Regions from separate parts of the Pseudodesulfovibrio senegalensis genome, predicted to be linked through region 3. Evidence: predicted binding sites of a transcription regulator. Region 3 holds the regulator's gene; each other region holds the start of a gene.

Region 1 (7,948 bases), on a different contig from region 3:
CAATCTGCGGCGCTCCGGCAATGGGCACGCCGCCCAGCACCATGGGCCGATCCCCGCCGTAGCGGTGCACGTCGTACCCCCAGCCCGTGCAGGGCACGGTGGTCTTTGGTTCGCGCAGCCGTTCAAGGTCTTCGGGCGTGGTGATCTTGACGTTGGCCGGATCGCCCTCCACGCAGCGCACTTCGCAGGAATCCGCACGTTCCAGCCCGGCCAGATTCTCCAACACGGACGCGTCGTCGGTAACCTGCCAGCCGTGCTCCTCGGCCAGTTCGTGTGCATGTTCCAGAACGGTCCGCTCAAAGGCCTGCGGGGTCTGCGCCGCGCGCAACCGGCTGCGGTCCGGGGTGGCACAAACGATCCGTCCGTCGACGTGCTTGATGGTGTCGGTCACCGCACGAACCGGAATCACGCCCTGCGCGCCGTTGTCCAACTCGTCCAGCAGGGACTGGACCATGCGCGCCGGGGCAAAGGGCCGCGCCGCATCGTGCACGAGCACGGCGTCACATTCCCGCGGCAGGACCGAAAGGCCGTTGCGCACGGAATCCTGACGCCGATCGCCACCGGCCACAACCTCGAATCGAAGCCCGAGGTCATCGGTCTTGAACAGGTCCTTGATCCTGCGGCGCATGGCCGTGAGGTCTTCTTCGGGAAACACGAACACCAGCCCGCGAATGCGTGCGATGCGCGAAAACGTGCGTGCCGAATGCCAGAACAGGGGCACGCCGCGGTATTCAAGATACTGCTTGCGCACACCGGCAGCGGCCTTCATGCGGGACCCGTTCCCCGCGGCTAGCACCACGGCCCATGTATTGTCGAATCGGCGTTTCATTCCCTGTTCCCACGCATGCGGCCCGCACCCAGAACTGGCGGGCACATGAAATTCATGACGGAGCCGGACGGTAAGCCGGGTCCTGTCCCCCTTGCGGGGTGGCTGTCATTCCTCTAGGACGACGGTCTCCCGCCGCCTCAAGCAACCTACCCGAAAGCATCGGCCGGGCCGGCCTCAAGCGCTTTCCTATTTGGTCTTGCTCCGGACGGGGTTTGTCTGGCCGGATGCGTTGCCGCACCCGCCGGTGGGCTCTTACCCCACCCTTTCACCCTTACCGCCCGGACGAGTCCGGGTGGCGGTCTGCTCTCTGTGACACTTTCCGGGGATCACTCCCCCTGGGAGTTACCCAGCGTCCTGCCCTGTGGAGCCCGGACTTTCCTCCCCGGCCAAAGGCCGCGGCGACAGCCTGTCCGACTCCGTCAAAACTATATAGTCCCCGGCCGGTTATACGACCTTGGAAGCCTCGGGGATATGTTCCTTCCAATAGATCAACCGCTGGCAGTTGGGACAGCTCAGGATCTGCTGGCCCTTTTGCAGGTCGTTGTAGCTCTGCGGCGGAATCTTGATGTGGCAGCCGTTGCAGATGCCATCTTCCACGGGCACGATGACCGGATTTTCCAGACGGGAACGGATGAATTCGTAACGGCCCAGAATCGGCGGCGGAACCACCTTGCAGGCCTTGTCGCGCTTCTTGTTCAGGCTGTTGAGGGCCTTCTTGGCCTTGGCAGTGCGAGCCTCGAGGTTGGCCTGCTTGGCGGCAAGCTCTTCCTTGACCTCTTCCACTTCCTTTTCCAGCGCTTCCATGGCCTCGTTCTGGCGGGTCAGTTCCTCGCGCACGGCCGTGAACTCGTCCTCGCGGATGCGGTTGAGCTTTTCAAGGCTGTCCATCTCGCGCATCATGGCGTGATATTCCTTGGTGTTGCTCGACATCATCAGCTTGTTCTTGCTCTTCTTGATCTTGGCGCCGTCTTCCTCGATTTCGCCATCGAGCTTCTGGCGCTGCTGCGCGAGCATGTCCAGCTTTTCCTCGATCTGGGTCTTGCGGTCCATCAGGGCCTGCAACTGGCCTTCCAGCTCGGCCAGCTCACGCGGTGCCGCGTCCAGATCTTCCTGAAGAACAATGATCTGGTCGTCCACCCTCTGGAGCACCACCAGCTGTTCAATCTGTTTCTGATACATGTTTACCTCTCGACTTTTTTTTGCCGCACAATGCGAAAAAACGTTCATGCGCCCCGCGTCCGTGGCCGGACGCCCGGGGCACCGGGATACCGTGGCCCGCAACGGGCCGCCTCACGCGCGGACGTGAAAGCGAAACGGCTCGGTTCCCTTGAAAAAACGCACCTCGACCTGCTCCGGCCCGAGCCGCTCGGCCAGATCAAGAGCCGCAAGGCGCATCATTTCCTCTTCCAATGAAAAATGTCCCACATCCACAATGCACACGGGCGTTTCCACGGCCGCGTGATACTTCATGTCTCCGGTGATCAGCACATCCGCCCCGGCACGGGCTGCGGCATCGGCCATGGACGAACCCGATCCGCCGCAATAGGCCACGCGGGCAACGGTTTGCGGCGCATCGCCGCAGACGGTGAACACGTCGCGGTCCACCAGACCCTGCAGCTCGGCCATGAAGGCCGCCCAGTCCAGCGGCTGCGGCAGGTCGCCCACCTGCCCGAAGCCCACGGAACGGGCCGGAGCCTCCAGAGCGCGCACATAGTACTCCGGCTGCATGCCGAGAGTGAACTCCACGGCACTGCGCGCGCCTGCCCAATGGTCGCGGTCGCATACAAGGCGAACCTCGCCCGCCGCACTCTGGCTCACGCTGTGCATGCCCGGGCGCTCGGTCCACATCTCGGCCTCGTCCCGGGTCACGGTACGCGGCGAATAAAAGGAAACCTCCACGGGCGCGAACTCGCGGGCGGTTTCCAAAAACCCGGCGCTTTCCAGCCCGAGGCGTTCGCCCAGCCAGAAGGCCGGGCCGTCCGGAGCGCAATCCAGCGACGTATGCGCTGCATACAGCCACGCGCCCGAACGCATGACCATGCGCACCACCTCGGTAAAGGCACTTTCGCTGCCCAGCCCCTTGGGCTTCATGTACAGGGGATGGTGCGTGAGAATGACGCCCGCGCCCCAGTCAAGGCAGGCGCGGATCATCTCCGGCGTGGGTTCAAGACAGACCCCCACCTTGGAGCAATCCAGGCTTTCGCCAACGACCTGAACACCGGAATTATCCCACGAGGACTGAAATCCCTCGGGTGCCATTGTGCGGAAAACTGAAAGTATATCCAGTGATTTCATATAGTTACGCGCTCCTCTCGAAAAGAAGATGCTCCCCTAGGGTATCCCCTGGGGGAGCATCGTTGCCTTCTTCTGCCCTCGCGATGCGGATGAGGGTTTCAAGGGGGAAGGGTGTCAGACGATTGATCAAGTCCGGCAAATGTCTTCCTCGCGTCTCCTTTGCAGTGGGAGAAAAAATGGTGGGCCAACCAGGATTCGAACCTGGGACCGACCGGTTATGAGCCGGTGGCTCTGCCAACTGAGCTACTGGCCCACGCTTCGGAGCTGATTTGTGTATGCAGATTCGGCGGCGTTTGTCAAGCTCCTTGACGAATCCGTTCAATGAGCGACGTGGTGGAAAAGCCCTCGATCAGGGGCAGGCTGCGCACCTCGCCGCCGGCGGCCTCCACCACCTCGCGACCCACGATATTGTCCGGGGTCCAGTCGCCCCCCTTGACCAACACCTGCGGCCGCACGGCCTTGATGAGTTCCAGAGGCGTTTCCTCATGAAAGATTATCACGTAATCCACGCAGGCCAGTCCGGCCAGCACAAAGGCCCGGTCCGCCTGCGGATTCACGGGCCTGTCGGCTCCCTTGCCCAGCCTGCGCACGGATTCGTCGCTGTTCAAACCCAGCACAAGCACGTCGCCAAGGGCGCGGGCGCGGGCCAGAAGGTCCACGTGGCCGGGGTGCAGGATGTCAAAGCAGCCGTTGGTGAACACGATGCGCCGCCCCTTGTGCAGGGCGCGCTTCTTTTTCAGAAAGCTCTGGATACTCAGGAGCTTGGGATTGTCGGGCAGCATGGTCGTTACCTCCGGGCAGGGATCAGGCGCGGGGCCTGAGGGTTTCGCTGGTGCGGAAAAGCATCAGTTCCAGCCAGTCCAGCCCGAAATCGAGGGCGGCCTCGTCGCTTTCCATGATGGCGGCCTGCCGCTCCTCGGGAACATCCACGCGCTCGAACATCTTCATTTCGTCAATCATGCGCCGGAAGTCGTCAAGCTGGTACAGGGCCAGCATGGCCATGTGCACCACCTGATCCGGCAGGGACTTGCCGGTTTCCTTCCAGCGGGCCAGCAGATTCATGTACTTGTCGTTGTACTTCACGTAGATTTCAAAGCCCTGGTCCTTGAGCCACGTATCCGTGGTCCATTCCGTGGATTCTTCGAATCCGCGGCAGTGCGGTTCCTGCACAACGAAAAACTGTTCCTGCACGCCGCCCTCGCCGTTCGGCCGCGTGGCCCGGCCCAGCGGATAGGTGCGGCACGCGCCCGGCCTGTTTTCGTATACGGAGCATCCTGCCTCGCGCACGAACGGACAACTGCGTCTGGCGTTGTCGGTCATGCGCAGACGCAGCATGGGAAAACGGGTGTCGGGCATGACTTCCACCTCACAGTGGGAATGCACGAAATCGCGGCTGGGCATGTCCAGCTCACGGCACAGGCGCAACACGTCATAGGGAGTGAGCACCAGTTGCAGGTCGCCGCAACATTCGTTGAAACAGGAAATGCCGGGATAGCATTTGAAACAGAAGGTCTTGCCCTTTTCCAGTTCGGGCAGGCTTTCGAGAAATTCCTTGGTCTGGTCCGTGCTCATGTCCATTCTCCGGCCCACGCATGACGCGGGTCCTGCTTTTTTTGTTGTCTGCTTTCGCGCCTGCGCTGTGGTATACGCTTGCTTCGCCCATGGCAAGCCGGGGCCGCACAGTCCTGCCGGGCGAAAAACCGCCACCTTTGGTCATGCCCGGATACGTTCGTCCAGCGCCCGCATCTTGGCCTGCAGGTCCTCTTCCAACAGGGCCAGCCCGGCCTGTTCCGCCTTGTGCAGATCACTGCGAGCATGCATGGCCTGCATCTTGTAGCGGTTGCCCAGCGCGTTGCCCTCTTCCGGCCCGGAAACGCGCGATGCCGCGCCCGAACGTTTCTTGTGCAGCACGCGCAGATGCCCGGTATAGACCGGGAACATGCCCGCCTCGCACAGGCGCAGATCGTGCTCGAAATCGTCGTACTGGCTTGGGGAAAGGTGGATGGAAAAATCTCCGGTCTTCAACAGCCGCTCCGTGCGGAACAGGTGGCAGCAGCCCGTGACCGAGGCACAGGGCCGCATGTAATCAAACAGCCCGGTATCCGTGCTCTGCACATGCAGGTCGGAAAGTTTTACGGGATTGGGCGCAAGGCTGGCCGTGGTGGCCCCGGTGGCATCCGGCAGGGTCAGCTGGCCGTCCGCGTGCTGCATGAGCAGGGGCTGGGCATGGTCCACCACCTTGCAACCCCAGACCCCGGCGTCCGGGTAGCGTTTGACCGCGGCCCCGAGGGTGGTCAGCCAGTCCCGGGGCAGTTCCACGTCGTCGTCCAGATAGACCACGAAATCGCTTTCTTGCACCTCGGGCAGATGCATGAGCCAGTTGCGGGCCGCGGGCGCGCCGATATTCACGGGCAGGGTCACGATGCCCATGCGTTCGGGCTTGAAGCGCAGCTGCCACGACTCCAGCACCTCGGCCGTGCGGTCCGTGGAACCGTTATCCAGCACCACCAGCCGGGCCGAACCGAGGTCGGACGAATACAAATGCCGCAGGGTGGCGTCCAGCTCCACGTCCTTGTTCCACGAATACAGGAGGATGACGGCATCCCCATCCAGCGGGGCGCGCTCCTGCCCCACACCGAACACGAGATCATACGTGCGCAGGATCAGGCTGGTATTCCACGGCTGGTGTGCAAGGGCCTCCAGAAAAAGCGACGCGGCCTGCTCGCGCTCTCCTGCGTCCAGCAAACACAGACCGGCGGTCATCATGCCCTGGGCCGGGCCGAACGCATCCCCGGTCCGGCGGGCAAGGCTCTGCGCGGAAGCACACCTGCCGTGCATGCGGTCGAACATGGTGCCCAGAGCGGCGCGCACAGGCTCAAGCCCGTCGAGTTCGCCCGTGTCGGCCAACACCGGGGCCAGCATGTCCGCGGTCCAATCCATGCTTGCGCTGACCACGCCGTTGATCAACGCCTGTTCGCGCCAGTACAGGTTGTCCGGCTGCTTTTGGGCCTCGCGCTCCACAAAAGTACGTATCTTGTCAAAATCCCGCCTGCTGCGAAGGCGCTCGTAATAGCCGGTGTTTTTCGGGACACGCCAGTTGTCGGCCACCGCGCGCAGGACGTCCAGTGTGGCCGGAGGCAGCACGGCGCAGGCCCGGTCTCCGGACAAGAGCTGGTGCGCCATGTTCCCGTCCAGCGGGTTGGCGGCCACGGCGTTCTGCAGCAGTCCGCAAGCCATGGCATCCAGAGCGGGATCATGGGCCTGCAGGCACAGGCCCCCGATTTCCAGCAGGTGCATGCGCCCGGCACAGCCCAGCAACAGCTTGCGGCGCACGGGTTCGGGCAACGTGGCCCAGCAGGAACGCAGCACGCCGTCAGTCATGGGATTCTCCATGGTCATGGTGGTCATGCTCCTCATTCTGCGGCAACTCGATATCCCGCGCGGCAATGGCGTCGATGTCCAAAAGCTCCCGCCGAGGGAATCCCTGATACACGCTCATGAGGTTCGCGGCCTTGTGCCGGGGCAAAAGCAGCCCGCGCACGATGCGGTGATTGATGATGCCCATGCGCAGGCGCAGGTTGAAATCGTCGGCCAGTTCCCGCATGCGCGCGGCAATGGCGGCGCTGTCCCCGATCTCGCACAAAAAGCCGTTCACGCCGTCGCGCACCAGCTCGGGCATGCCGCCCGCCCTGGTGCAGATCACGGGCAGGCCGAGGTCAAAGGCCTCGATCAGGGTGTTGGGCAGGCTCTCCATGCGCGAGGAAACCACCAGCATGTCCGCATGGCGCATTTCGTCCAGCACCTCGGCATGGGGCAGCCTGCCGGGCAGGGAAAGACGCTCGCGCACGCTGGCGAACTCGGGCCGGGCCAATAGCTGCTCCAATGCGTCCGAGGCCAATCCGCCCACGCCCGCAAACTCCACGTCCCGCACGGGACCGGCTTCGGCAAACAGGCGGCAGGCCTCGATAAAGGTGTCGAACCCCTTGGTGGGAGCCTTGTTGCCCACGTAGAGGATACGCATGGACCGCTTGTGCCGCGGTCTGGGCTCTCCGAAATCCGGGCCGTTGTAGGCGTTGTAAACCACGTTGAGCCGCTTTTCGAGCACATGGTGCGAACGCAGAACGTCCGCGCACTTGCCGGAATTGCAGATCACTCCGTCGCTCAGGGCGGTCCACAGGAAAAAGACCGTGTTGGGCCTGGAGATCACGCCCCGGTTGATGAACAGCTTGAACTTCGCGCCCATGAGCCGGGCAATGACGCCCATCTTGTAGGCCCGGTTGTGGAAGGAGTGCACCACGTCGATGGATTCGCGCCGCACAAGGTCGCGCAGAAAGCGTCCGGCACGCAGGTAGTGACGGAACCCGTCGAACGGCACCACCGTGATGCCGTCTTCATTGGCAAGAGGTTCATTCAGGGCCGAGTCCGGGGCGATCATGACGAAAACGCGCAGGCCCATGTCGCGCATGGCCAGGGCGTTGTTGATCATCTGGCGGCTGCCGCCCGAGAGTTTGTCCGAATCCGTGGCATAGAGCACCGAGGAGACTTCGGGCCGCTTGTGGTAGCCCTTGAAAAACACGCGGGCCGTGGTTTCGCCCGAATACATGCGCAAACGCTGCTGCACCCATGATCCGCTCTTTTTGGAGCCCACCCCCAGCCTGTGGATGCGGTAGGGGCTGGTTCCCCGGCAGTTGGGGCCGCGTTCCAGGGTGAAAGCCCCGGCGTAGCCCGCCTTTTTCAGTTCCTCCTCGGCCACAGGGTCGAAATGGCCCCACGGCCAACAGAACAGTTGCTCGCCCCCCCCGGTCAGTTCCCGGATGCGGCGCA
Region 2 (7,948 bases), 580 kb from region 3:
AATGAGACACAGGCTGAACAACAGTGAACGGATCATATTTGATGCTTGGTAATTGGTTTGAAAATCACATTTTTTAAACCGTGCCGAACTGGCGGTCAACTCCCTGATACGCGATTCCTGACCACCAGCATGTAGGTGTCCCCGGAAATGATCTGTTCATGGATGGGAATCAGGTCCTGGGGCCGGTTTTTCCAGTCGTCCCAATGCCGTTTGCGGATGGCCAGAACCACCTTGTCGGCCTGCGCCATGCGCTGTTCCAGTTCGTCCATGTGGTTGGTTTCGAACAGGTTGCGCTCGGCATAGTAGGTGAAGATGCCGGAGTATATCTTGTAGGACATGGGTTCATAGCCCTTGTCCGCGTACTGTTTGATCAGCAGAGCCTCGGCCTTGGGGCTCATGGCCGGGTCAAGGGACGGAGCCGTGAGCAGGCCCACCGGGTACAGCCAGATGATGACCGCGAGCCCGAGGCAGAGCAGGTTGGCCGTTGCCGGAGCATTGCGTTGCACAAAGAGCAGTGCCCCGCCGCCGCACAACACGGCCGCGCCCAGCGCCAGCCCGCGCACGGGCGTTTGCAGGGGCGCGAAATCCGCACCAACGAAGATCCCCGCCCCAAGCATGACAAGGAAGCCTGCAACCATGGTCCAGAAGCGCCGCGCATGGCGGCCATCCGTTGTGGTCAGGGCGTGGGCCGAGAGAATGGCCATGGCCGGGAACATGGGCAGGATGTAGATGAGCACCTTGCCGCTCAGGCTGGAAAGCAGCGCGAAGATGCCCAGAAACATGAGCCATAAAAACGAGTTTCTGCCGTTGCCGCTACTGCGTTCGGCCAATGCCGATGCCCAGAACCCGCCCGAGAACAGTTTTTTCAGGGGCAGGGCAAGGGGCAGCAGGGTCCATGGCAGCCATGCCAGGGGCAGGGCGATGAAATAGTATTGCAGAGGTTCGCGGTGGTGGAAGGTGTGGGTGGCCCGCTGCACCACGTGCTTGCCGATGACCGTGTCGATCAGGAACGACGGTCCCTGCGCGATCATGACCCCGGCGATCCACAGGGCCAGCATCGCGACCATGACCAGCAGCCCCTTGAGCATGGGGCGCGAGAAGAATTCGCGTATTCTGCCGCGCCACAGCAGCCAGAGCAGCACGGTCAGCAGTGGGAACAGGAAGCCGAGCGGCCCCTTGATCAGCGTTGCCAGCCCGCCCAGCGCAAACCCGGCAATGGGCCAGCGGCCCTGCGTTTCACCGGCAAAGGCCCGGAAAAAACATGCGTGGGCCGCCGTGATGCAGGCGCCGAAGAGCAGGTCCATGCGCGAATAATGGAACAGCGCGGCCAGAAAGAGCGTGGAAAGCAGGATGGCCGTGGACGCCAGCGCGGTTTTGCGATCAAACCCGAGGGCGCGCGCCAGCCAGTGGGCCGCAAACAGGAACAGCAGTCCGGACAGGGCCGCGCCGATGAAGAATACCGTGGGCATGTCCGCAGGGGTGAGTTTGTCGATGAGCCACAAAAACCAGAAATACACGGGCGGTTTGTCCGGGTAGGGCATGCCGTTGAGCGAGAGCACCATCCAGTCGCCGTGCTGCACGAGATTCTGGTAGGCGTTGCCGTAGCGTACCTCGTCCGAGAACCACAGAGCACGGTTGTTCAGTGTGAACCACGTCTGCGCGATCACGGCAACGGTCATGAACAGCCATGGATGCCGTTCGCAGAAATTCCATATGGAGTCGGTAATTCGTGCGGCCATGTGAGGCATTTCAATCCTTGGGTGCAAAGGTGTTGATGGCGAACCCGGTCACCGAGCCGAGCAGCCAGCCGAAGAATACGTCTGTGGGGTGGTGCCAGCCGAGATAGATGCGCGAAAAGCCCACCAGCCCGATGACCATCCCAATGCCCAGCGACAGCAGCGAGCGCCGGTTGCGCAGGGCAAACGGCAGGGCCGCGCCCGTTATCTCCGTGGTGTGGCCCGAAGGCAGCGAGTGCATGGAGCCGCTGGAGGCAAACGGTTGGAACAGCGTCTCTCCGCCGGGGCGGGGGCGGCCTATGGTGAATTTGAGAAAGCGAACGGCAACCAGCGCGATGAGCAGCTGGGCGACGATGTATACGCCCACGAACCGGGCCAGCTTGCGGTCTTTGGTGCGCCACGCGCGGAACAGCAGGAACAGGTATACTGCGTAAAAGACCGCGTTGCCCCAGTCCGTGATGATTTGGAACAGACCGGTCAGACTCGGATGATGGGGCCTGAGTTGGGCAAAGTGCTCGGCAACGGCTTTTTCGTGGGGGAACCAGATCGCCAGAACGCCCAGTGTCGCCAGCAGGGGCAGGGAGGCCAACAGCCAGTCTATGGTGGTGCGGGAAAATCGCATGGAGGTTTTGTAGGCAGAAACCAAAGTTTGGGCAAGCTAGTCCTGTTTGGCTTCGTCCTTTTTGCGCGGCTCGAATGTATAGCGTTTCCAGACGTCTTCGGGCGCGTCCAGTTCGCGGAGGATGTCCGCAAGGCTGTGGCCTTCCTTTTTCCAGTATTTGTATTCGTGCTCGGAACAGGCAAAGGGGATGATCAGATCGCCCTGCTCGTTGAGGTAGGGTTTGTTGTCGCTCATGAGCGGAAGTTATTTCAGGAAACGCTCCGTTGTTCAAGTGTGTTGTTCATGCCTGTGCGCAAGGGGGGGCACAAAAAAGCCCTGCCGGACAATCCGGCAGGGCCGCGCAACACAGGGACCATGATTCGGCCTCTGAAAATCAGGCTGCCTGTTCCTTGTTCTCGCCGCATACGCAGCGGTCCACCTCGCGCACCTTCTTGAGCACCTTTTTGATGATGCGCTTGTATTCGCCGAGGTCCTGCGGTTCATAGCGCTGTTTGGCGCGGGTCAGTCCGGCCATGTCCAGCGTTTCGTTGAACAGGTAGGGTATGTACAGGGGGTCCTGTTTGATGAATTTTTCCACTTCACCCATGGTCTTGTGGATTTCCTCCTGATTCTTGCCCACCTTGCGGAACAGACGCGAAAGGCGTTTTTCCACGTTGCGGAACGATACGCTCCACTTGTGGCTGCGGGGGACGAGATTCAGGCGTTGGCGCGGATGACAGCAGCTGTTCAATTCCTGCATGAAGCTTTCCACGCTGCCCGGAACCGAAGCGAGCAGCCCCTTGGTGACGCATTGTTTCATGTCCACCATGTGGGTTCCCTCGATGATGGCGCCGCCGCCATAGAGGTTGAATACCGGCAGTTCGGCTTTTTTGATGTCGGCCTCCATTTCGCGTTTGGAGGTCAGGTACTGCACCGTGGAAATGATCTCCTCGCCGTGGGCGTTCTTGATTTTCTGATGGCGCTTGGGGTCGAATTTGATTTTCCGTTCGCCCGCGTGGTGTCCCTTGGCGTGGGAACGGTCCTTGGGCCATGCAAAGTCCTGTCCGGCCAAGACGATGTGGCTCACGCCCATCCAGCGCAGCAGACGCGAGAGCGAAAGGCTCACGTTGCCGCCCGCGTCCAGCACCAGTTCGTGTTTTTGCATCACGAAGGTTCCCATGCCGCCCATGGTCCACAGGGGCAGGGTCGGTCCGGGGTAGCGTTTGACCAGGTCCGGGTTGCATTTGGTGGAATAGATCAGCGGCACATCGTGCGCGAATTCCGGATCCAGTCGGTCATATGTCCGGAGCATGCTGGAGTCGTAGTCGATGGACAGGCAGAAGTGCGGCTTGATGCCGAGGTTTTGCAGGACCGGCATGGTCTGCAACGCCGTGGTGTACAGGGCGTGGCCCGGGGTCTTGCGCAACGCTTCGGCGTGGTCGGAAAGAGAAGGCCCGGCCCCGAGGATCACTGCGGCGACGCCTGTGCCGCGTTCCTTCATGGGCATCAGGCTGCCGTTGTCCATGGCCTGTTGGAAGTTCTGGAGTTCGTTGCCCACCATGATGTCCTGGCGCAGGCGCAGGGTGGCCAGTTCCACGGAAAAGTTTTCCAGCAGATGCTTGGTCTTGCGTGCCCAGACTGCGTATTCCGGGCCGAGCTGCTGGCTGGGGATGTCCAGACGCATGTGGATGCGGCCATAGATGTATTGCAGGTCCAGATTCTTGATGACCTGATACAGGTAGTCCTCGTTGGGCGGGCAGAAATGCAGTTTCTTGTTTTCGATGAACGCCTTGTAGTCGGACTGGCCGAGGCAGGCCATGAGCATTTCCGGGCGCGGCTCGACCACGATGATTTTGTGGGAGTCCGGAGTGTTCATGAGCAGGTGGTTGAGGCCATAGCCCACATTGCAGCCGATGATGACGGAAGCGCTGGTCCGGGCCTTTTCCGGCTCGGGCTTCCACTGCTCGTAAAAACTGAAGGGCGGCATGGCTTCGAACATGCCGTTTCCGTTGTCCATTTTCCAATCAACAAGCCCGAACTTGTTGTCGAAGATGCGTTCCTCGAGCCGGGATTGGTCGAATTGCTGCGTTGAGAGCCACTGATGGATGGGGTGGCCGATCTGTTTCAGGACGTCGATGTTGGGTTCAAGAAACGGGTATCCTGCCATGGCATGGTCCTTCCTGTTTTGGTTCATGTTGCGCTTGCAGTTATGCTTCTGACAAAATGCATGGAGCGTGCCAGTTGCGCAGAAACCTGTTTTGCTCTAGTCTGCAGAACGAGCTAGAAATAAAATGTTCCATGATTTCAAGGAAATGCCATGAGTTCTCATGTTCTTGACCACATTGGCGGCACACCGCTGGTGCAAATACGGCGTCTCAATTCCAATCCGAATGTCAAGATTTTGGCCAAGCTGGAATCCTGCAATCCGGGCGGTTCCATCAAGGACCGCGTGGCATTGGCCATGGTGCGCGCTGCCGAGGAGTCGGGCGAGCTGGTTCCCGGCAAGACGGTCATTGAACCCACCAGCGGCAATACGGGCATCGGCCTGGCCATGGTCTGCGCGGTGCGCGGCTACCGCGTCAAGCTGCTCATGAGCGAAAACGCCAGCGAGGAACGGCGTATGATCCTGCGTGCCTATGGCGCGGAAATCGAGCTTACGCCCGGGCATATGGGCACGGACGGGGCCATTGAACTGGCCTATCGCATGGCGCGGGAAGAGCCGGAAAAATATGTGCTCATGGACCAATACAACAATCCGGCCTGCATCGATGCCCATTATAACGGGACAGGCATGGAAATATGGGAACAGACCAACGGTGCGGTGACCCACGCCGTGTGCACGCTGGGCACCTCGGGCACGGCCATGGGGTGTGCCAAACGGCTGCACGAAATGGGTGACGTGTTCGTGGCCGCCGTGGAACCCTATGCGGGGCATCGCATTCAGGGTCTCAAGAATATGCACGAATCCTATCCGCCGGGCATTTACGACAAGACCGCGCTGGACGAGGTTTTGCGCGTGGAGGACGAGGAGGCCTTTGACCTCTGCCGCAGGCTGGCGCGTGAGGAAGGCCTGTTCGTGGGCATGAGCTCGGGCGCGGCCATGGGCGGGGCCCTCAAGTTGGCCGAGACCATGGACAGCGGCGTGATCGTGGTGATTTTTCCGGACGGGGGCGAGCGGTATCTCAGCACTCCGCTGTTTGCCGTGGACGAGGCGCAGGGCATGTGCCTGACCACGGTGACCGGTGACACGGTCTGCCTTGATTGTGCGGACGGTGCGGGCCTGTATTCCATGGGGCCGAGCCTCGACAATCCTGCCGCACTGGACGCATGGCGGCGGGTGGTTCTGCTGGACGTGATGCTGCGGGATCTGCGGGCGCGCGGAGCGGACGTACGGGCTGCCTGCGGCCTTTCGGACATGGATGACCGCACCCTGGCTGCTGCGCGCGAGGCGGGGATGGATAGGAGCGCGTTCGTGAAACAGGCCCGTGGGCACATCATGGAGCGGGCCGCGCTTTTGGGCGTGGACGATGGCATGGTCTGGCCGCTGGCCGAACAGGGACAGCAGAAGGCGCTTGATGTCTGCCGCTCGTTGCTGGGGCATGGCCTTGCCTACGAAAAGCTGCGCAGCGTGTATTTCGACGTTTTTCGCGATGCCCGGTACGGGGAACTGGGAACGCAGGACATGACCAAGGTTTCCGCCGGGCGCACCGTGGACCTTGACGCCTACGTCAAGGACAACCCCCTGGATTTCACCTTGCTCAAGAGGGCCACGCTCATGGACCTCAAGCGGGGCGACATTCTGGAAACCGAGTGGGGCAATGTGCGGCCCACGTGGTTTTTGCAGCATGCGGCTGCGGCTTTGGCCGGTTTGGACCGCATCGACGTTTTTCTGGGCAGCGAGTCGCATCGCTTCCCGCATCTGGAAAACCTGCGCGCCATCTGGAGCGCGGCCGGTCGGGAATTGCAGGCATGGCTCGTGGGACCACAGGTGGCGGCTGAGTCCGGACAGAATCTTGATACTGTGTTTTCGCAGACGGGCAATGCCCGGGCTGCGCGATTCTGGTTGCTTTCGGCCTCGCATCGCAAGGCCCTGTGCGCCGGGGAGGAGAGCGTTGCCATGTGGGCGCGCAACTGGCGGCGCGTGCAGGACGGTGCGGCCGTATTGAGCCTTGCCGTGGACAACCGGGGCGACGACATCCCCGACGAGGTGCGTCAGGCTGTTTTTGATCTCAAGGCAGGCTTTTCCGAGGCCATGGATGCGGATATCTCATTGCATCGTTTCTGGCCCGTGTTGTTCCGGTTCATCAAGCTTGTCAACGGCTGGTGCACGGCAAATGGCATGAGCGGCGAGGCTGCCCGCCATTGTCTGGAACAGCTGTTGTCGGTGGACGATGTTTTGGGCATCGTGGATCGTGACAGCTTGCCTGTGGCGCTCTCGCTGCTGCCCGAAGATGTGCAGCAGATGGTGGCTGATCGTCAGAAGGCGCGGGCGGCCAGGGATTTTGAGGCGTCCGACCATTTGCGTGATCAGCTGGCCTCGGCCGGATATCAGGTCAAGGACAGTGCGTCCGGTCCGCAGGTGTATCGGGTGTAGTGCCTTTGGCGGCAAGGAATTTTTTGACGCTGCGTCCCGCCCTGTTTTCACGGGACGGGACGCAGTTTTTTGCCAACCAGCACAGGAGGCTGCCTTTGCGTACCCGTTTTGCATTCGAAGAATGCAAAACAGAATAGGGTCAAGGAACACGTCCCTTGCGGGCGCAGGGCAGCGCCCTGCCCGCCGGAGGCGAAGTCTTTTGTCTTCCTCTGTGCCCCCAGGCTTTCAAATTCATTCAAAGAGGTCCGAGTATCGGCCATAGCCCTCTGCTTCGAGTTGGTCCGCAGGGATGAAACGCAATGCCGCCGAGTTGATGCAATAGCGCCTCCCGCTTGGGGCAGGCCCGTCGCCGAACACGTGGCCGAGGTGGGAATCACCATGTCGGCTGCGGACTTCGGTACGCGTGGAAAAGAGCGACCTGTCCTCGTGTTCCTCGATGTTTTCGCTTTCAAGAGGCCGGGTGAAGCTGGGCCAGCCCGTGCCGGAATCGAATTTGTCCCGTGAGCTGAACAAGGGCTCTCCCGAGACTATGTCAACGTAGATGCCCGGTTCATGGTTGTCCCAGTATTCGTTGTCGAACGGCGGTTCGGTTCCTTGCTCCCGCACCACGCGGTATTGCAGCGGAGTGAGTTTTCCCTTCAGTTCGCTGTCGGGAGGCGTGGTATATGCGTCCTGTTTGCCGGTTTCGGGCCGGGTGATAGGGCAGGCCTTTTTCCCCCAATGCCGTTCCTTGAAACGTTCGCGCCCGGAGTGGAGACGGTAGGAATTGTACCGTGCCGGATTCTTTTTCGAGAAATCCTGATGATAGCCTTCCGCCGGGTAAAATGTGGTGAAGGGGAGAATTTCCGTGACGACAGGGCCGGAAAAACGGCCGGAATCATCAAGTTTCGCGCGGGAGCGTTCGGCCTCGATGCGCTGCTCGTCCGAGTGGTAGAAAATGGCCGAAGTATATTGGAAACCACGGTCAGCAAACGATCCGCCCGCATCCGTGGGGTCGATGTGTTTCCAGAACGTACC
Region 3 (7,948 bases):
TACGGTACTCAATGGCCGGGTCCGAACCCCGGGCAACGATGTATATGTCTGGATTCAGTTCTCGTGCAGCCAGGGAAATATTGATGTTGGCCGCATCGTCGTTAATGCACAGTACTATGTATTCGGCTTTGCGAATACCTGCGGAAAGCAATACGCCATCGACAGCAGCATCGCCACACAGTGCCAAATACCCTCGTTGCCTGGCTTCCCCCAATTGCTCTTCCTTTGAATCCACTACCACGAAATCAAGCCCCAATTCGAAAAGTTTGAGGCAGATGGCCCTGCCGATCTTGCCATATCCGCAAACAAGCGTGTGGGATGACACTTTGTTGATTCTGTCTTTCATCTTGCGTTTCTCATAAAGGTTTCGAGCCCCGGCTTGCACGATTACCTTGGCCACCTGTGTTGCAAAGACGGCAGCAAGGCCGAGACCTGTAAAAATGAGTCCTATGGTAAAGATGCGCCCTGCTGTGGAGAGTTCGTGTATTTCACCAAAGCCGATGGTGGTGATGGTTATGACGGTCATGTACAGGGCATCAAGTAGGCTCCACCCTGTTTCCAGGAACATGTACCCCATCGTGCCTGCGGCAAGTACGATAAAAATGGCAATCAGAAGCTGTATGTGTTGGCGCGGTTGTGACGTCATATAGAGCGAGTACAAAATGCGTTGCGAGAAGGCAACTCGAGTTTGATCTGTCTGAATGGCCCATCATCATGTGACAAAAATCACAATAACGTATGGGCATACCCCTGAATAAACAAAAAGCCCGCCGACATTGCTGCCGGCGGGCTGAACAGTCATTACCGACCAGATATTAGCCTTCAAAAGCCTTGATGAAGTTGGGAGCAACCTGCTTTTTGCGGCTCATGACGCCTTCCAGCCAGATGGACTTGCCTTCGGGAGCCTTGCCAAAAGCCTTTTCGACAACGGAAACGTCGTCAGAGGCGATCAGCATTTCGGAACCTTCCTTCATGATGTCGGTCAGCAGCAGGAAAACGGAGTGGCGGCCATCGGCCTTGACCTTTTCGATTTCAGCCTGCAGACCTTCCTTGTGGGAGTCCAGCATGGACAGGTCCACGACTTCCAGCTGGCCGATGCCGACCTTGTTGCCGGACATGTCGAAGTCCTTGTAGTCGCGGAAGACCAGTTCGTTGGCGGAAGCGCCGTCAACAGCGGACTTGACCTTGAACATTTCCATGCCCAGAGCCATCACGTCGGCAACGCCGGCGATCTTGGCCAGTTCGTCGACAGCTTTCTTGTCAGCGTCGGTGCAGGTCACGGATTTGAACATGACGGTGTCGCTCAGAATGGCACAGAGCAGGATGCCGGCGATGTTCTTGGGAACTTCAACGCCGTAGAAATCATACATTGCCTTGATCACGGTGCCGGTGCAGCCAACAGGCCAAACCCACATTTCCAGCGGGTTGGGAGTGGTCACGTCGCCCAGCTTGTGGTGGTCGACAACGGCGACGATTTCGCCCTTTTCCAGATTGTCCATGGACTGGGACAGGTCGGTGTGGTCGACCAGAATGATCTGCTTGTCCGTGGCGTCAGTCACCACTTCCGGGGCGGAAAAACCGAATTTTTCCAGAACAAAAGCGGATTCGGGAGCAATTTCACCCTGTGCAATGGGCTTGGCTTCCATGCCGCGCTTGGTCCAAAGATCAGCAACCGCGATAGCGGAAGCAATGGTGTCGGTATCCGGGTTTTTGTGTCCAACAACTACGATAGCCATATCAAGTCCTCCTATTGAAATTACTTGAGAAAAATTGTTGATCAAGTCATTTTCAGAATGTTCGGATTATCACAATCTCTTACGGCTGCCAAGCTATTCCGGGCCAGATTGAGAAAAAAAGAACAAAAGCGATCCCGATACTCAGCACGACATAGGCCCGGCGAAGACGGAGGGCCATGACGCCTCCCAATGTTGCCGTTATCCAGAGGTGGGGCCATGTAATGTCGAGGCTTTGGAGAAAACTTGAAAAATTATACAGAAACCAGTCCAGTACCCAGTACAGGGCGAGGATCGTTATAAAAAACAAAACCCAGGATCCTGCGAATGCGGTCAGTGTGGAGCGTGCGATCAACAGGCCCGGAAGTCTTGGGTCCAGCGGCTTTCTGGACCAATTCAACAGTTGGTTGTAGCTTTTGCGTTGCTTTTCGCGCAGCAAGCCTTCGAGCCGGGCTCCGGCCCATGCCAAAGGCATACAAGCAAAGATGATGGCCAGAACCTGACCGGGAGCGGAAGCATTGAGCCATGTGCACAGACTGAGGGTTGCAAAGGTCGTAGCCGTGAGATGTGGTGGAATATAGGTTCCTGCCGGAATAAGGTCGAGCCAGAAAAGTTCAAAGAAAATGCTGATACTCAGTGCCATTTCGTAATTATTCGAGAAAGCGCCCCAAAAAAGACCGATAACCAGCGGACGTTCGAGAAGGCCAAGGCTGATTGTATTCCTGAACAGGGAAAAGACGGCAAAAAAAAGCGATACGAGCGCAAACCAGCCGACAGTTCCCACAGACATACTCACCACTTGACCTGCACAGTATCGTTGGGGACACACCTGAAGTCGAGGTCGATTCCGTTTTTGGCAAAAAAACGCAAACAGGCTTCGTCTTCTTCATTGACCGCCACACTGGGGGACAATTGCCGTTTGCCCGGGCTGTAATGCACGTTACCGATGTTGAGCGTTTCAAAGGCAACGCCCTGTTCATAGGCCCGGCGTGCGTCCGCACAGTTGTTGAAGAGGATGAGGTAATCCGAGTTGAGCGTTTCAATCGCGGTTTCGAGCGCACCAACCGAAACAAATATGCTTTCGATGTTACCCGGAATTGCCAGGGTCATGATCTGCTGCTGCATGATGTCGGCAGCCAACTGGTCATTGGCGACAACTATGGTTTTAACGCCTGTATACGGCAACCATGTCTCGATGATTTGCCCATGAATGAGGCGATTGTCTATACGAACCCAATCCATTGGCATAAATCCTATTTTTTTGCCGTACGTTTGCGCAGCAGTTCTCCGGCCACCACGATGCCCTGCAGGCCTGCATCCCTGACAGCGGCGGCCATATCCGATAATTTCATATCCCGTCCCTGCAACGCCTTGATGATCATGGGCAGGTTGACGCCGGCAACCACCTCGATTTCGTTTTCTTTCAGCAGTGAAAGGCTGAGAGTTGTGGGAGAGCCGCCGAACAGGTCGGTCAAGAGCAGGACTCCTGCCCCGACATCCGCTTGTTTGGCCTTGGCGCGAATGGTTTCCACTGTGGCGTCCACTTCCCTGTTGACGTCGACGCTGACGGCAAAGCATCGCTCCTGCTCACCGAGGACTGTTTCAGCCGCACGCACAAGTTCTTCTCCGAAATTACCGTGTGTGACCACGACAACGCCAATGGACTTGGTTGATTCGGACATGATTTATCCCAACTCCAGATGTCTGTGTTCGATTGTAGAGGAATATCCGGCTTCGCGTAATTGGCTGAAAAGACTTTCCGCGACGGAAACGGACCTGTGCCTTCCTCCTGTGCAGCCTATGGCCACAGTGATCCTGTGTCTGCCCTCTTCGGCATATAAAGGCAGGAGGTAGATCATGAAGTCCGTGAAGCGTTGCATGAACGTCGATCCGGGGTCGGTTTTGAGCACATAATCAGACACCTGTGCATCCTTGCCGGAAAGCTCCCGTAGTTTTTCATCAAAATAAGGGTTTGGAAGAAAGCGGAGGTCAAAAACAAGATCCGCCTCCAGTGGAACGCCATACTTGAACCCGAACGTCACCACACGCACACGCATTCCGCGCGGGTTGTTTTCAATATCAGTCCATTTCTCTTGGAGAATTCTTCGCAGATCGTGGATGGAATAGTCCGTGGTGTCCAACACCAGATCGGCGGAATCCCTTATGGGATCAAGTACTTCCTTTTCCATTTCCAAGGCCTGTTCAAGCCCGAGGTTCCTGGATTCCAAAGGATGCAGGCGCCGCGTGGTGGCATAGCGTGTGACCAGAGTTTCCGCGCGGCATTCAAGAAACAGAATGGTCAGGTCTATGCCCATTTTTTCCAATTGTTGATTGGCTTCTTCCCATTCCTGAATGAAATCGCTTTGACGGAGATCCATCCCAAGTACAAGACCACGATGCTGGGTTGTCTTGGGTTGAAACATCTCGGCCAGCTTCGGGAGCATTGCTGTGGGCAGGCCGTCCACACAGAAATAGCCAAGGTCTTCAAAAACCCGGAGAGCTGTACTTTTTCCCGATCCGGATAAACCGGTGACAAGGATGACCGGAAATGTTGAAGACAAAATGAAATCCTTGTTGGTTAGGCGTTTTTCAAGATTTGCCAAAGAGCCTTGGCGTCTTCGGCCTTGAGAAATTCCTGACGGAAGTGTTCATCCTTGAGCAGACGAGAGATATGGGCCAGCAGTCGCAGGTGCATTCCGGCCACCTGCTCCGGAGCCATGACAAGAAAAAAAATGTGGCAGGGCTTGAAGTCCAGCGCTTCGTATTCAATGCCTTTGGTGCTTCTGCCCACAACCACAGAAATCCTGTCGATGGCATCCAGTTTTCCATGGGGAATGGCTATACCGTCGCCGATTCCCGTGGTTCCGAGTTCTTCCCGTTCAAGAAGGACACGGACCGCCTGGTCCGTGTCCATTCCATTATTGTCCTTTTCAAGGGGGGCCACAAGTTCTGTCAGAACCTGTTTCTTGCTGCTTCCCGAAAGTTCCGGGACGATGTAGGCCTCTTGAAGATAATCACCAAGTTTCATGATCAGTGTCCAGGATCGATCAATCCGAAATCGCCGTTGTTTCGTTTATAAATGACGTTGATGCCTTCGGTGTCGGCATTGCGAAAGACAAGGAATTCGCCGTCCGTGGTGTCCAGCTGCATGGCTGCCTCGTCCACGGACATGGGTTTGGGCTCATAGGAGTCACTGCCGACGATTGTCGGGGTCCAGTTGCCGGATTCCTTTTCCAAAAAAGACAGATAGTCCATCTGGACGACCTTGTTGGCTCGGGCCTTCTTGCCGCGATCCTTCATCTTTTCGCGTAATTTGCGCAATTGCGCTTCCAGCTTGTCCAGCACCAAGTCGATGCTTGAATACATGTCCTCCGATGTTTCAAACGCAGACAAATGAATATTGTCCGCATTGAGCACAACATCGGCCTTCTGGCGAAACTTCTCAACCATGAGATTGACCTTGAGCTCGGCCGTGTCAGAATGGGACACGTACTTGCCGAGTTTTCCAAAGCGCTTTTCAGCATACTTCTTGAGATGGTCGGACGGATCGAAGTTCTTGAAGGTGAAGCTGATGTTCATGGACTACCCTCCTGAGTTTGTGGGTATTTGACAAGCCCTGTTAGAAAAACTCCTTTCGCTTTGAAGATGAGGCAATGCCCATTGCAGAACGATATTTTGCCACGGTTCTTCGTGCGATGTTTACATCGAGTTTTTCTTTCAGAATTTCACCGATTTTTTCGTCACTGAGCGGTTTTTTCGGATTCTCCTCGCTTATAAGTTGCTTGATGAGTGCCTTGACGCTCTCGGAGCCGACCTGAGAGCCATCCCCCAAGTCCAAAGCACTGTTGAAAAAGAATTTCAATTCAAAAATACCGTGGGGAGTGGATACGTATTTATTGGTCGTGATCCGGCTCACGGTGGATTCATGCATGCTGATGTCTTCGGCAACCTCTTTCAGGATGAGTGGCTTGAGTTTGGTCACACCCTCTTCAAAAAAGTCCCTCTGAAATCTGACAATGCTCTCAACTACTTTATACAACGTACGTTGCCGTTGGTACAGGCTTTTCATCAGCCATGCGGCAGATCGCATTTTTTCGGAAAAATAATCCTTTTCCTTTTCGTTGCTGGCCTTGAGATTATCCACGTAAAAGGAGTTCATTTGAAGACTGGGAAGGCCGTCATCGTTGAGCATGATGACGAACTCGTCTCCGAACTTGTATACGAAAACATCGGGGCTGACGTAATGTGGTTCTGTGGAGGAAAAATTCGTCCCCGGCATGGGATCCAAGGTTTGGAGGAGGTCAAGATAGGATTTGAGATCCTCCATGGATATCTTGAATTTGCGCACAAGGGGCTTGTACCGGTGCTTTTCAAGGTCCTCGAGATGATCGGTGACCAATGAAACCAAAACAGGATCGCTGTCAAACCCTGCTACCTTCATCTGGACCAGCAGACATTCCTGGGGGGTGCGAGCCGCTATGCCCACAGGGTCGAGCAGCTGCATCTTGCGGATCACCTTTTCCACAAGTTCGGCTTCCACAGGGATCATGGACATTATTTCGTCCACACTGGCCTTGAGGTAGCCGTTGTGGTCGAGATTGCCAACGACAACATCGCCTACGGCAATTTCTTCATCCGTAAAATTGGAAAGGCGCATTTGCCAGCTCAGATGTCCTTCGAGCGAAGGCTTGGAGGCCAGCCGTGCCTCAAAAGACATACCCTCTTCCGGGATTTCTGCGTCCCGGGAGTGTGATTGTTTCGAAGTACTGGAAAACTCACCAAGATAGTTCTCCCAGTCTGCATCCTTGACTAGGGCGTCGTTGGCATCTTCTGTGGCGGAGCGATCGTCTTCGACTTCGGACACGGCTTCATTTTCCGTTTCTTCAAGAAACGGATTCTCCAGCAACTCTTGCTGTACGGTTTCAACCAGCTCAAGCCTCGACAATTGCAGCAGCTTGATTGCCTGCTGTAATTGCGGTGTCATCACAAGCTGTTGAGAAAGTTTGAGTTGTTGCCTGAGTTCAAGTCCCATATACGTACCGTTCCGATTTTTCCTGTTGGGAAAAACTTGTTGTTATTTTTTATTTATCCTGCATGGATTTCGTGCAATCCGCAATGAGCAGGAACGAATTATACTAAATTTGAATCAACATAACCTATTGTGACTTTTATTTTTCCTCAAATCAAACTCTTTACATGAAAAAAATGTACCAATGTTCACAGCCGCTGTAAATCGGGAATTCGGGAAAAAGGGAACAATCCGGACGAAGCCGGTACAGGGAATGGAGGAGAATGGATTTAGAGGCAAAAATCCTCGCCCAGATAAATCTGTCTGGCCTGACTGTCCTGAACAATGACTTCCGGCGTGCCTTCAAGAATAATCGTACCTTCGTATACGAGGTATGCGCGGTCACAAATATTCAGCGTTTCACGCACGTTATGGTCAGAAATCAAAATTCCGATGCCCATACTTTTGAGTACGGAAATGATTTCCTGAATATCGATAACCGCAATGGGGTCGATACCAGCAAACGGTTCGTCAAGCAGAATGAAGCTGGGGTTGAGGATGAGAGCCCGGGCGATTTCCAGCCGTCTCCGCTCGCCACCGGATAGAAACATGGCGGGCTGGTCAGCCAACTTGGAAATTGTAAACATATCCATGAGTTCTTCGGCCCGGGCATTTTGTTGGCGTGGCGTCATGGAGGTCTGTTCAAGGATGATTTCAAGGTTCTGGCGAACCGTGAGTTTTTTGAAAATAGAACTTTCCTGTGGCAGATAGCTGATGCCAAGGCGGGCTCGTTCATGCAAGGGCTGGTCAGTTATGTTTTGGCCGTTGAAGGAAACATCCCCGGTGTTGGGCTTGACGATCCCCACCAGCATGTAAAAGGTCGTGGTCTTGCCCGCGCCGTTAGGACCGAGAAGTCCCACCACCTCCTGTTTGCCCAGGTTCAGGTTCACGCTGTGGACAACCTCTTTTTGTCCGTATCGTTTGCTGAGGTTCGCGGCGACCAGACCTTCCATGCTATTGTACCTTCAATCCCTTGGGCGCGAAAAAGATGGCCTCCACGCGCTTTCCCTTGTCGCCAACAACTTCACTCCTGTTTTCCCGGACATAGTAACGGATGACCTCGCCCGTGATGCTGTTGGGACCGTCCTTGAGCACAGGCTTTTCCTCCATGTACAAAACCCGTTTGCCCACATCATAGGTCAACTTG

What was found. The regulator sigma-54, encoded in region 3, starts transcription at its own class of promoters, with help from an activator protein. The targets are predictions, from matches to a motif close to CTGGCACGGNNNNTGCTT.
Region 1: a site for sigma-54 is predicted at 984-1,001, ahead of ispD (2-C-methyl-D-erythritol 4-phosphate cytidylyltransferase). Genes of this name have one in related genera too.
Region 2: a site for sigma-54 is predicted at 4,561-4,578, ahead of F8A88_RS03000 (motility associated factor glycosyltransferase family protein). Genes of this name have one in related genera too.

Annotation. Positions count from the first base shown of each region.
Region 1 is NZ_WAIE01000009.1:95,142-103,089, reverse strand. Features, by position in the region: gene ispD (2-C-methyl-D-erythritol 4-phosphate cytidylyltransferase) at 1-829, opposite strand, end outside; RNA gene rnpB (RNase P RNA component class A) at 885-1,247, opposite strand; gene F8A88_RS15065 (zinc ribbon domain-containing protein) at 1,274-2,008, opposite strand; gene F8A88_RS15060 (Nif3-like dinuclear metal center hexameric protein) at 2,120-3,124, opposite strand; tRNA gene F8A88_RS15055 (tRNA-Ile) at 3,302-3,377, opposite strand; gene rfaE2 (D-glycero-beta-D-manno-heptose 1-phosphate adenylyltransferase) at 3,421-3,906, opposite strand; gene F8A88_RS15045 (YkgJ family cysteine cluster protein) at 3,929-4,696, opposite strand; gene F8A88_RS15040 (glycosyltransferase) at 4,838-6,532, opposite strand; gene F8A88_RS15035 (glycosyltransferase) at 6,498-7,948, opposite strand, start outside.
Region 2 is NZ_WAIE01000001.1:659,234-667,181, forward strand. Features, by position in the region: gene F8A88_RS02980 (BON domain-containing protein) at 1-36, opposite strand, end outside; gene F8A88_RS02985 (ArnT family glycosyltransferase) at 96-1,739, opposite strand; gene F8A88_RS02990 (phosphatase PAP2 family protein) at 1,750-2,358, opposite strand; gene F8A88_RS02995 (hypothetical protein) at 2,395-2,592, opposite strand; gene F8A88_RS03000 (motility associated factor glycosyltransferase family protein) at 2,732-4,531, opposite strand; gene F8A88_RS03005 (cysteine synthase) at 4,655-6,931, shown strand; gene msrB (peptide-methionine (R)-S-oxide reductase MsrB) at 7,163-7,948, opposite strand, start outside.
Region 3 is NZ_WAIE01000001.1:1,239,237-1,247,184, reverse strand. Features, by position in the region: gene F8A88_RS05890 (bacteriohemerythrin) at 1-646, opposite strand, end outside; gene F8A88_RS05885 (manganese-dependent inorganic pyrophosphatase) at 816-1,736, opposite strand; gene F8A88_RS05880 (PTS sugar transporter subunit IIC) at 1,816-2,517, opposite strand; gene F8A88_RS05875 (PTS sugar transporter subunit IIB) at 2,526-2,975, opposite strand; gene F8A88_RS05870 (PTS sugar transporter subunit IIA) at 2,987-3,415, opposite strand; gene rapZ (RNase adapter RapZ) at 3,419-4,336, opposite strand; gene F8A88_RS05860 (PTS sugar transporter subunit IIA) at 4,312-4,761, opposite strand; gene hpf (ribosome hibernation-promoting factor, HPF/YfiA family) at 4,764-5,312, opposite strand; gene rpoN (RNA polymerase factor sigma-54) at 5,353-6,765, opposite strand; gene lptB (LPS export ABC transporter ATP-binding protein) at 7,032-7,754, opposite strand; gene F8A88_RS05840 (LptA/OstA family protein) at 7,756-7,948, opposite strand, start outside.